DNA from 3 places in the Fictibacillus sp. NPDC058756 genome. Region 1 is predicted to be linked to each of the others. Evidence: riboswitches for the same ligand, from Rfam matches in the RefSeq annotation. Region 1 holds a riboswitch; each other region holds the start of a gene.
The links. Region 1 has a riboswitch for cyclic di-AMP ahead of ACFW35_RS05115 (cation:dicarboxylate symporter family transporter). Riboswitches for the same ligand answer to the same signal wherever they lie in the genome.
Positions count from the first base shown of each region.

Region 2: another riboswitch for cyclic di-AMP. It lies ahead of ACFW35_RS13210 (APC family permease); the one in region 1 lies ahead of ACFW35_RS05115 (cation:dicarboxylate symporter family transporter).
Region 3: another riboswitch for cyclic di-AMP. It lies ahead of ACFW35_RS15725 (potassium channel family protein); the one in region 1 lies ahead of ACFW35_RS05115 (cation:dicarboxylate symporter family transporter).

Region 1 is NZ_JBHYPU010000001.1:1,021,712-1,025,924, reverse strand. Features, by position in the region: gene ACFW35_RS05135 (Fur-regulated basic protein FbpA) at 1-85, opposite strand, end outside; gene ACFW35_RS05130 (hypothetical protein) at 196-360, opposite strand; gene ACFW35_RS05125 (DNA-3-methyladenine glycosylase) at 525-1,100, shown strand; gene ACFW35_RS05120 (hypothetical protein) at 1,097-1,780, opposite strand; partial or broken gene ACFW35_RS05115 (cation:dicarboxylate symporter family transporter) at 1,931-2,098, opposite strand; cyclic di-AMP (ydaO/yuaA leader) riboswitch at 2,130-2,291, opposite strand; gene ACFW35_RS05110 (hypothetical protein) at 2,468-2,662, shown strand; gene ACFW35_RS05105 (GDSL-type esterase/lipase family protein) at 2,698-3,423, opposite strand; gene ACFW35_RS05100 (hypothetical protein) at 3,498-3,656, opposite strand; gene ACFW35_RS05095 (TrkA C-terminal domain-containing protein) at 3,792-4,213, shown strand, end outside.
Region 2 is NZ_JBHYPU010000001.1:2,588,912-2,593,124, forward strand. Features, by position in the region: gene gltP (glutamate/aspartate:proton symporter GltP) at 1-612, shown strand, start outside; gene ACFW35_RS13210 (APC family permease) at 660-2,486, opposite strand; cyclic di-AMP (ydaO/yuaA leader) riboswitch at 2,630-2,769, opposite strand; gene ACFW35_RS13215 (bacitracin ABC transporter ATP-binding protein) at 2,911-3,048, shown strand; gene ACFW35_RS13220 (AraC family transcriptional regulator) at 3,219-3,839, shown strand; gene ACFW35_RS13225 (DHA2 family efflux MFS transporter permease subunit) at 3,875-4,213, opposite strand, start outside.
Region 3 is NZ_JBHYPU010000001.1:3,061,260-3,065,472, reverse strand. Features, by position in the region: gene cls (cardiolipin synthase) at 1-389, shown strand, start outside; gene ACFW35_RS15730 (undecaprenyl-diphosphate phosphatase) at 857-1,639, shown strand; cyclic di-AMP (ydaO/yuaA leader) riboswitch at 1,718-1,875, shown strand; gene ACFW35_RS15725 (potassium channel family protein) at 2,012-2,668, shown strand; gene ACFW35_RS15720 (TrkH family potassium uptake protein) at 2,672-4,018, shown strand; gene ACFW35_RS15715 (GerAB/ArcD/ProY family transporter) at 4,152-4,213, shown strand, end outside.

The sequences.
Region 1 (4,213 bases):
ATAGCCCTTTATGAATAAGATGCTGAATCAAACGCTGTTTTCTTCCTTCTACAGCTCTTCTCAATTGACCCTTTTTATGATTCATTCCTCAATCTCCTTTTTTTTAACCATTTTAACCACCTTAAAGAAGATTCAAGCATTCAAGGAAAATAAAAAAGTCCCTTCCATCAGAAAGGAACTTCAAAAGTACTTCGTTTAATGTAAGACAGATTTACTCCATTGTTCATAAACAGAGTTAGGCGCATTCCAGCAAAGCCATGAAACCATAGTTTTTACTCCTTGCTGGCTCACTTCCCAGTATTCCCAGCGTCTTTTGGAGAGATTCTGATAAATTCCTGTTTCATTAACCCAACCATCCACATTAAACGCCTCCTATTTATTTGCTTTATAAAAACTTCTTTCTAAACTTATGATTTCCTTTTTTTTACGTTTGTAAAACTCCGACAAAAGGTAACATAATAATACAAATTCTATAGGTTATTTTACTAATATCATGCTCATGTCATACATAATAGGAGAAAAATATGGATTTATGGAATCTGCCAACATTAGACCTGGCAAAAAGACTTCTTGGGATGGAACTTATTCATAAAAATCGAGATGGTTTAACTTCTGGCATAATTGTCGAAACGGAAGCTTATTTAGGGCCTGAAGACCGGGCCGCCCATTCTTTTGGAAACCGGAGAACCCCAAGAACTGAAGTCATGTTCCATGAAGCAGGAACAATTTATACCTATTTCATATATGGCATGCATGTTTGCTTCAATATTGTGACCGGTCCGCTAGACAAACCCGAAGCAATCTTAATTAGAGCTATTCAGCCTGTCAAAGGAATAGAAATCATGAAGGAAAGAAGAGACGGAGTGAAAAAAGAGGTTCAGCTCACAAATGGTCCTGGCAAGCTTTCAAAAAGTATGGGGTTTTCGCTGGAGCATTCCGGTCAAAAAATTGATACGTGCGGAATAAGAATTAAAGAAAAAATTGAGATCCAGCCACATGAAATAGAGTCCGGACCAAGGATAGGCATTCAATATGCGGAAGAGGCTGTATATTTCCCCTATCGTTTTTGGATAAAAAACAACCCTTACGTATCGCGTTAATACGTAGGGTTGCTTTCATTGATAGATACAGCTGCATCATCCTGAATTAAGTCAACAGCTGCAGTCCTGTTCGTCTCTTGAATCCATGCAAGATGGTAATAGGTCTGCTTTTTCATGGAAACATATTTTGATTGCATGATAAAAAGCCACGCAAGTAAGAATAAGACAGTTTTTAAAACACTTTCTCCCGTAAAACTTACAGAATTGATAGGGAGTACATTTGCTGCAACACTCGAAAGAAATCCTGTAAAAAGAGCTGCCAATAAAAATAAAGGCTGATTATTTCTTAGGAATCTCATTCGCTGCTGCAAGTTAGTCTGAATAAAAAGTCGCTCTTGTAAATTAAACTGTAAATATCGGCTTTTAGCCGCTTTCGCATTTGCTACTAACCCTTTAGATCGGTCTGTTTGCCAAAGAGTCTTTATAAAGAGACTAAATTCGATATCACGGGCAGGTTCCCTGACCATCTTACGGTGAATGAAATTATGAGCCTGATAAAAAGTAATAGCTTTATATAATATCTCCAAGATTATGTAACCTGTTATTACAGTTAAAGCAAACACGAACCAAAAAGAATTCATACTGCTTTCCACTAACTCAACAATGGGATTAATGAAGGTTTGCAGCTGCACCAAAATAACTTTTCCAGCAAGTACTATTAATTCAAGCCATTTTTCCAAAAATATCACTCCGAAACATCATTATGTATTATTCTATTTTAACATGAAGTTCTGTTTATGCTTACATTTATTTACTCATTTTTACTAAACTAGGGATTTTGGCATAAATAAAAAGCCGCAGGAAATTCCTCCGGCTCGTAAATATTTTTATTAAGCAGTTGCTTCTTCTTTTCTTTCCCCAACATGCTTATCTTCACCTTTGTCAACGATAACTGCACAAGCAGCATCTCCAGTGATATTAACTGCTGTTCTAAGCATATCCAATAGACGTTCTACTCCTAAAATCAATGCGATACCTTCTACTGAGTGGGGTACACTGCAACACATAGACTTAGCCCATGTATATAAGCTCTCTCTCCAAAAACGCTTACGAGGTTTGCTGTCGATTAGGGAATTGAGAGTTATCCCTTCTGCTTTTAACAAATTCATCCCAAGGCTTTAGTGCCAAAGTGTGGTTCCCCCGCTTCTTTTAAATTCAGAATAGAACAAAAGAATTCAGCAAATCATATTAACATGCTTTAATCTTTTCAACATACATAAAAATTTGTCAGGATTTCTGAACATGCATATTTATTCCATTTAAATGTTTCATCATGAAGGTTTTTCCAAAACTTCTTTTCTACCCCATAAGCATGAACAAATAAGCGAATTATGTAAAAGGTTCTATTTTTCAGGGAGGTATTGTAAATGAAGATCGTATTTTATGAAAAAGGTGATTTAAGCATTATCGTTGGTGCTTCAAAATTAAAAGGTGAATTAACAATTGAGCAGATAAAAAATGAAAGTGAAAAAAAGGCTAAAGAACTTGGTGAGTTATTAGGCCGAGAAATTGGATTCCTAATTGACATGAACGGCAAATTGGATGCTCAATTTAAAAAATAGCATGAAGAAAGCTGACCAAATTGGTCAGCTTTTTATTATGGCTTCCACTGATTATAAACCCAGTTCCCCATTTTATAATAACCTCTTCGATTCGGATGCAAAGTATCTGCAAAATACATGTCTTTCTCGATATTTTCATAAAGTTCATACGTAGAGATGTATTTCGTTAATGTGCTTTCTTTGCTCGCTTCAATAATTGCTTCATTCCACGAACGTATACTTTCAGGAGCTTTTGTATCATACTCTTCGCCAAAATATGGATTATATAAACCCAAAACATATACTTGTGCAAAAGAGTTGTTTTCCCTAATGACAGCAAGTGTTTTACTTAAATTGTTGCGCAGCTTTTCCTTTCCAAGCAGAAGCGGCTGCTGCGGAAGCTGGCGGAAGTTCCAGCCAGCGGCATGTCTAAAATCATTTGTACCTATAAATACAAACACATATTCAGCCTGTTTAAGGGCTTTTATTACGACACCATTGTCCAATTGACGTAAAAGCTGGTCTGATCTTTGTCCGCTGATCCCAAAATTATTAACAATTACATTTCTCCCAGTTTGCTTTTGGATATTTTGACGTACAACGCCAATATATCCTGTCTTTGAAGGATCCCCTACCCCATACGTTAATGAATCACCCAGAGCGACTATTTTTATTGTCTTTGTCTTATTAGCACCTTCTGTTTTTCCTACTTGAAATATGGCAAATAGAAGGATGGCAAGAATCGCCCCTCCAATTAACCACTTTTTTGACACTTTCCTCACATTACGTCCTCAATTCTAGTTATGGTTTTATTACTTTTTACCATATTGAAGGAAAATATCAAGTAATGAATGTGCTATTTAATACGATAATCTTCTGAAGTTTGCGGTGCATCTTCCCAAAGATGATCTTTATCATAATGATAGGTGTCCTTTTTCACGAATGAATGTATGAGCAAAGCCACTCCTCCGCATAATAGTCCTGCCGGTAATAAGGCAATCAGAAAGCCTGTCATCTTAATCCCCTCCTGTACAAAACTATATGTGAAGCATCAAATTTTTATGAAAGGGCAAAAAAAAGGGATATCAAATAATTATATATAGATTTTTAGGGTATATAGCTATAGAAAGTATAAGTCGGAGGTGCCTTCGTGGGTTTTGTGTTTACTTTACTTTATTTTGCAATTATTGCAGTCGTAATTGAAATTAATGTACTTTTATTTACACTTACAGGATTAAAAAAAGAAATAGCCCGTTTCCAGGTAATCTCTATGTTCACTGCAACAGGGTTCACTACAGGAGAATCAGAACTAATATTAGAACATCCAATCAGAAGAAGACTGAGCACTTTTCTTATTCTTTTCGGTGTTTTCTCTCTTGCTGTAATCATTTCTGCGATTAGCAATATATTATCTGATGAGTTTCGCTCTATTGAACTTGGGATGATTACATTGGTTCTTATAGGACTCTACCTCATTCTGAGTATTCCGAAGTTTAAACGTTATTTGGTGAAATCGTTTGAAGGACATCTTGAAAAACAATACAATCTAGCTGATCTGCCTCTGCGTGATGT
Region 2 (4,213 bases), 1.6 Mb from region 1:
TCATTAGTACCATTAAGTAAGCTTGTTATCGTCGTATACGGCGCGATGTTCTTCTTTGTAATCGTCGTATTAGGCGCAGTGGCTGCGATGGTTAAAGTAAACATCTTTACGTTAATCAAAATTTTAAAAGATGAACTGATCCTGGCTTATTCCACAGCAAGTTCAGAAACTGTACTACCGAAATTGATGGAGAAAATGGAGAAGTTCGGCTGTCCGAAAGCCATCACTTCATTCGTTATTCCAACTGGTTATTCGTTTAACCTTGATGGATCTACTCTATATCAGGCAATCGCAGCATTGTTCATTGCTCAAATGTACGGCATCGAACTTACTATTGCTGAACAGATCTCGTTATTGCTCGTATTGATGGTAACATCAAAAGGAATCGCAGGAGTTCCTGGTGTATCCTTCGTTGTACTTTTAGCAACACTAGGTTCGGTTGGAATTCCACTTGAAGGTTTAGCCTTTATTGCAGGAATCGACCGTATACTGGACATGGCGAGAACAGCCGTTAACGTCGTGGGTAACTCACTGGCAGCGGTTGTCATGTCTAAATGGGAAGGCAAGTTCAATCCAATAAAAGCTCAGGAATACCAAAGAGAAGTAAGCTAACAATATTAAAAAACCGTGTCGGCAAGAATGCTGACACGGTTTTTTTGCTATTTTTTCAGGTGATACGGTACGGTCGAGATCACGATGTCCCGTTTATATAACAAATACGCACGAATCAATAGACTGGATTGGTTATGAAGAATATTATGCCAGCCTTTTTTAGGAATGAACTGCGGTATTACAACCGTTACTTGATAATCGCCTTCTTTCGCTTTATGGGCAACGGTGTCTAGAAACTTAGTTAACGGGCCTAATATGCTTCTGTAATGAGAGTGCAGAGTAACAAGCCTAATGTCAGGCTGCCATTGTTCCCACTTCTCTTCAAATTTTCTCTCATCTTCCCTTTCAAATGCTACGTATACCGCAATAATCTGATCAGGATTTAACGACTTCGCATATTTTAAGGAATTCTCCACAACATGCGTGATGCCGGCTACAGGAACAATGATCACATTTCCTTTTATATCTGGTGATGGTTCGCATGTTGTCAGTCTCAATTGGTCTCCAACCGCATCATAATGCTTTTTAATGCGATGAAATATGAATACGATAATCGGCAAAAAGACAAGGATGGACCACACTTGTGAAAACTTCGTTAAGAAGAACATGAGTGTAACAATAAAACTGATCAAAGCTCCCGTTGTATTCGTTATAAATTTCGGAACCCAGCCTGCTGGTTTCTCTCGAAGCCACTTCACCATCATTCCTGTTTGTGATAGCGTAAACGGCACGAAAACCCCTACAGCATATAACGGAATAAGATGTTCAGTTTCAGCATGAAACGCAACAATAAGAAGGATTGAAGCTAAACCAAGAATGATAATGCCGTTTGAATAGCCTAACCGGTCTCCTCTTACTAAAAACATACGTGGGATAAACTTATCCATTGCTAAGTTTACAGCCAACAGAGGGAACGCTGAATATCCTGTATTCGCTGCTAAAATCAAGATCAGAGCCGTCGTCCCTTGAATGAAGAAGTACATAAAGTTCCGTCCAAATGTTTCTTCTGCAATCTGGGAAACCACGGTAACTTCTGCTTTTGGCACGATTCCATAAAAATACGCAAGCGTGACGATGCCTGAGAAAAGGATAGCCAATAAAGCTCCCATCATCATTAACGTCCTTGCAGCATTTACAGGTGCTGGTTCTTTAAAGTTCGGAATGGCATTTGATATCGCTTCTACCCCCGTTAAAGCAGAACTTCCTGAAGCAAATGCTCTTAAGAGAATAAACAATGAAATTCCAGCGACGGGTGTTCCAACCGGTGTATGTAAACTTTGCGGTACATCGCCTGTATATATGTTATAAATACCTACAACGATTAGAATAAATAAAGCTAGAACAAACAAATAAACAGGATAAGCAAGAATCGAAGCGGATTCTGTAACTCCTCTCAAGTTTAAAAGGGTAAGAAAAATAACAAATAGAATCGCAATCTCAACGTTAAAATCATGCAAGTCAGGAAAAGCAGACGTAATGGCGTCCGTTCCAGCGGATACACTTACCGCTACAGTAAGGATGTAGTCAACAAGCAGTGAACCTCCTGCCACCAATCCTGGATTCACACCTAAATTGGTCTTGGAAACGACATACGCACCTCCACCGTGGGGATAAGCATAAATGATCTGTCTATAGGACAAGATCAATGCTGTTAAAAGAAATAAAACTCCTATCGCAATCGGAAGCGAATACCAAAAAGCAGCTGCTCCGACTGTCACAAGAACAATCAAGATCTGCTCCGGCCCATACGCTACCGATGATAAAGCATCAGAAGAAAGAATGGCCAATGCCTTTGTTTTGTTAATCTTTTGTTCTCCTAATTCTGCCGATTTTAATGGTCGGCCGATTAAGAATCTTTTTATGCTTGTAAACATTTTTCTACTCTCCATCCGAATGTAAACTGTATTTACTTCTTTTAGTCATTTCCAATTAACTTATTTTCTAAAAACAAAAAGGCCTGCAAGTCATCACGAAAAATGACTTGCAGACCTTATATTTTCGGATCCACAAGTTCCACCTTCCTTCTCATAAACGCTTACGGAGTTAGCTGTCGGATTCGGGCCTTTGAGTAGCCCTACCTAAAAAGGATTCACCCCAGGATTATTGAAAATCCGTGGTTGGGTCCCCCGCACCAAATGGTTTCAGCGATTTAGAAATTTGAAACTGTGATAATAATACTCCTGCTTTATAAAAAAGTAAATAACATTTTTATGTAGAATAAGTAAAGGAGAAATTGTACATAGTGAAGATACATCCCCGCCTAGTCTTAAAAATGAACTTTATTACAAGGAGTTTACTATGTCAAAAGAGAAAAAACCCTTATTTTCCGATGAAGAATTAACTGACTTAGCCCAAGAAATTAATGAGCAATACGGCAATGATGAGCAACAGGATGAAGTCATTTCGGATTCAAATGAAATGAAATCCGAAATATGAAAACTTAAAGAATCGAAAAAAGCACTGTTAAACACAGTGTTTTTTGTTTACTCATTAACACTTGATTATTTTCAGGCAAATGAGGAAGATTAGGGTGTACTCTTAATGACTTACAGGAGGTGTTTAGCCTGATCCGAAATCGCAAACTACATATTTTAAACGGACAAGAAATGTACAGGTATTTCACAAACGAACACTTGCTTGATGATGAAATCAAGCTCCCTTTTAACGAAGCGATGTGCTACGGAAACACGATTGAAGACATTTTTTCAAAAGAATTTGCAGAGATTCGCTCAAAGGTTCACCATGTTACACGTGATGAGTATGCCGAAGTCACGCTACAACCTCTGTTGCCTCTTTTTAATAACAAATTTGAAAAAATCGAGTTATGGTTTGATTCTGATATGTTTTGTCAGATTAATTACTTAACGATTCTTGCCTGGCTGGATCAGACCAATTATCTAAGTACGATTACGCTTCATATTGTAGATGATCAGTTTGAACCTATCGAAATTTATCCCTTACAAGCTCAAGGATATTATGAACTTTACAAACAAGTTTTGATTCATAAGACGAGCCCTGGGACGATTGATCTTCCCCCGTTAAAGAAGGGAGTCGAGCTATATTTAAATTACCTAAAAGAAGACAGTGCTATCATGCTGTACATCCAACAAAATCAACATCTCTCAGATGATGAACTTGCAGCTGAACTTCTCAAGAATTTTAAAGAGTACGGTTTAGGGGATCTGCAATACTTGGATATGATTAAAAAAAGCCGATTATCTCTGTAAAATTGAGATAACCGGCTTGATTTTTAGTTGTCAGTTCATTGCTCTGCTTTCATTGCATGAGCCTGCGGAACCGCTCGTTTAATAAATAACGAAACGATCCATGCGATCACAACTAGCCCAAAAGCGAGTAAGAATGCGCTTTTCATTCCAGCAATCATGGCTAGGATCTGAATGGTAACTCCATCTTCCTCCATTCCCTGACTCTTCAAAAAACGAGCAGAACTATTGGTCATGATCGAAACAAGCAATGCCGTTCCAACCGCACCCGCTACCTGTTGAAGTGTACTGATGATTGCTGTTCCATGTGGATATAACGGTGGCGGCAGTTCGTTTAGAGCGTTGGTCATAACCGGCATCATGACCATCGAAATACC
Region 3 (4,213 bases), 2.0 Mb from region 1:
CCAAAAAAGGAGTACAGGTCCGATTGATGGTTCCGGAGATCAACGACGGATTTTTAACTCAATATGCAACTCGCTCTTACTTCCCTGAGCTGCTCCGTTCAGGTATAGAGATCTATTCGTATCAAAAAGGGTTTTTGCATCAGAAAGTTATCATCATTGACGGGGATACCGCATCCATTGGAACAGCGAATATGGATATGAGAAGCTTCCATCTGAATTTCGAAGTAAACGTATTTTTGCTTAACACAAAGTCAGTTAACGACCTCGTTGAACAATATGAAGAAGACATAGAAGAATCAACAAAGGTCCGTCCTGTAGAATTTTATAAAAGAGGGTTATGGGAAAGAACGAAAGAATCATTCTCCCGCCTTTTCTCAGGTGTTCTTTAATAAGAATTCTGAGGAAGAGATTCGCCGCTTAAAGAGTATTCTTGGGAATGGTTATGTGTAAACACATCGTTGACAAGTTGATTGGAGCGTAAGGTGCGAGACTCCTCGAAAATGAAAAATCACATTTTCTTAGTGCGATGTAACGCTGTCGAAACCTTCCTTGTCCTGCGGGACCAGCGTGCCAACCACCTTAGTATACTTCTCGCAAGGCATGGGACGAGGAAGCAAGCTTCAACAGAATAAGCTTGCAGACGCAGGAGCACAGATACTTCCTTATGAGATCCCGCAGGCGCTATGCGCCGAGGAGGCTCACCGCACGCCCCGCGGAAAGCGAGCATCCTGGAGCGGAAATCAACTTCGTCTAGCATCAGAATTTACGAAAACAGTTATATCAAAAAACATAGAATAGAAAGTCCTCCTTGAGAATAGGGTTGTACGAGAGACCATCTATTGAGGGGGATTTTTTTATGGACTGGCTTGAAGCCCTTATATTAGGTATTGTACAAGGATTAACAGAATTCTTGCCGGTAAGTTCAACTGGACATCTGCTGCTGGGAAGGCAGATCTTCAACCTGGAAGAAGCGGGACTATTTCTCGACAGCATGCTTCATATCGGTACATTGCTTGCTGTTATGACGGTTTATTGGAAAGATATTCTACAAGTAATAAAAAAACCATTTAGCAAAACAGGAATATTACTTATTGTCGGTACCATTCCAACGGCTATTATTGGACTTGCTTTTAAAGACTTCTTCGAAGAAATTTCAAAAACCGGTGTAACGGTTGGATGGGAGTTCTTAGTAACAGGGCTGTTGCTTTGGTGGGCAGATTCTTTTAAACGAAACGGATATAAAGGAATAGAGGAGATAACGATCCGGGATGCTCTTGTAATCGGTACCTTTCAGGGTGCGGCTATTCTGCCTGCGGTTTCGCGCTCTGGTTTAACAATAGCTGCTGCCCTGTTTTGTAAGATAGATAAAAAAGCTGCAGCTTATTTTTCTTTTCTTTTATCGATTCCTTCAATCGCTGGCGGAGTGGTTCTGCAGTCTAAAGATCTTTTTACATCAACAGCACCTTCCATAGCATATTCATCTTTGATTATCGGTACAATTGCCTCCGCTTTATTCGGATATATTGCTGTGAAATGGATGATCAAATTATTGCAAACCGGTACTTTAAAAGGCTTTGCAATCTATGTATGGCTGATCGGTTTAATCGTTCTTGGATTGCAATTTTCAGGAAAAATGTAAAGTATTTGTTAACACGTGAAAAATGGATTGACAATTAAAAGACGGAGGATTACAGTATATGTAATTCAAAATTTAGCAGGCTTTAGATCGCTGAATTTACAGTCAATTTCTTTAATTATAGGAGACTGTGAAACGGGGGAACCATTCTTTTGGGGTGAATTTTGCAAGCAAGCAAAAAGGGATACTCCATTCCCTAATCCGACAGCTAACCCCGTAAGCGTCATGTCACTGGAGAGGTCAAATTGGTGAAAAACCGGACCCGCTTTTTTGTGTGGTCTTTTTTTTGTTTTTTACAGCTTTTTGAGAACCTCTTAACCAGCAAGGCTAGAAGCAACGAAGGAAAACTTCATGGATTTTAAGGGGAGAATTTAAATGAAAAAACAGTTTGCAGTTATAGGATTAGGTCGTTTTGGGGGCAGCATATGCCGGGAGTTTGCCAAAATGGGCTATGATGTACTCGCGATCGATAATGATATGGAAAAGGTCAATGAATTTGCGACGATTGCAACTCAGGCCGTTCAAGCTAATGCAACAGATGAAAAGGTAATGAAATCGCTTGGGATCAGAAATTTTAACCATGTTATCGTCTCGATTGGTGAAGATATTCAATCAAGTATTTTAACAACTCTTTTATTAAAAGAATCAGGTGTAAATAAGGTTTGGGTTAAAGCTCAAAATGATTATCACCATAAAGTATTGGAAAAGCTAGGAGCAGACCGAATTATTCATCCAGAACGCGATATGGCTCTTCGTGTTGCTCAGCTTATCTCTTCAGAAAAAATTATCGACTTTATTGAACTGTCGCATGAACACAGTATTGTAGAAATTGGTGTTACAGATAAATTAGTGAATAAAACACTGACAGATCTAGACGTTCGAGCTCGTTTTGGATGTAATATCGTTGCGATTAAGCGCGGTGATGACATTCTAGTCTCTCCGATTGCAGATGTTACTCTTCAATATGGAGATGTCCTCGTAGTAATTGGACGCAATGAAGACTTGAACCGCTTTGAGGATGAGGGAGTGTAATTAGTGGCACTGCATGTCAATAAATCCAGGTTGCATAATCCGATAAAATTGAACCCTCCTCAATTTTTAGCATCGCTTTTTTTGTTTTTGATCATATTAGGCGCTTGTTTATTAAAACTGCCCATAGCCCACGAGGAATCATTGCGCTGGATTGATGCGTTATTTATAGCAACTTCTGCGGCTACTGTAACCGGGCTGGCTTCAGTCGACCCGGGTTCTACGTTTACTCTATTCGGAGAAATTGTCATTTTATTTTTAATACAGGTTGGCGGACTTGGTGTGATGTCCTTTGCATCTCTCGTTGTAATCATGATGGGGAGAAAGATCTCCGTGAAACAAAGGGTTTTGATGCAAGAAGCGCTAAACCAGCCCTCAATCGGCGGAGTTATAAGGCTCGTTCGTAACTTATTCGTCTTTTCGATCAGTATTCAAATCATCGCCATATTCTTTTTGTCATTAAGATGGGTACCTGAGATGGGGTTTGGGAAAGGGATATATTACAGCGTATTCCACGTCATCTCTGCCTACAATAATGCAGGCTTTGCTCTATGGTCTGATGGATTGATGGGTTATGTCGGTGATCCGATGGTTAACATTGTAATCTCTCTGCTTTTTATTACAGGGGGAATCGGGTTCACCGTTCTAGTAGACCTCTGGGTCAGCCGGAAATGGAAAGATCTTTCGCTTCATTCAAAAGTAATGATTATTTCAACATTTGCTATCAATATTGTGGCCATTTTGTTAGTTTATTTATTTGAATTTAATAACCCAAAAACATTAGGCGTGTTATCGGGAGCTGAAAAGCTTTGGGCAGCATATTTTCAGGGAGTATCTCCTAGAACAGCAGGATTTAACTCGATCGATATGACGGCGATTAATCCGGATACGTCCCTTTTAATGATCCTATTGATGTTTGTCGGTGCAGGAAGCACTTCAACAGGCGGGGGTATCAAACTTACAACATTCGTAGTCATTCTCTTTACGGTTGCAGCGTTCTTAAAAGGAAAAGAAGATACGGTTGTCATGAAACGAACCATCCGCAATGCAGTTGTTTATCGTGCCTTAGCGATTACGACCATTTCGATTTTATTTATCTTTGCAGCATTGTTCGTAGTAACGTACGTGCAAAAAGGCGATCCCTTTATGATAATACTGTTTGAAGTGATTTCCGCATTCGGGACAGTTGGACTAAGTATGGGATTAACACCCGATCTGACGATTATCGGCAAAATTGTAATTTGTATCGTGATGGTCTTTGGTAAACTTGGTCCCCTGACATTAGCGTTTAGTCTTGCTAAACAAACAAGAGAAAATATTCGATATCCAGATGGTGAAGTATTCACGGGATAATAAATAAGCTAACTCGAAAAGGCGGCTATAGCCTTTAAGAGTTAGCTTTTTTTGGCTAAAAATGGGATAAGCAGCGTTCTGTTGGGAATGCTAAAACAAGATTTAATGAGTGTTCAAGAAGGGGTGAGCTGAAATGCAAAAAATTAAAGAAATATTTCTTGTTTCTCCCTTTCTTGTCTTCTTTCTCGTGCATTC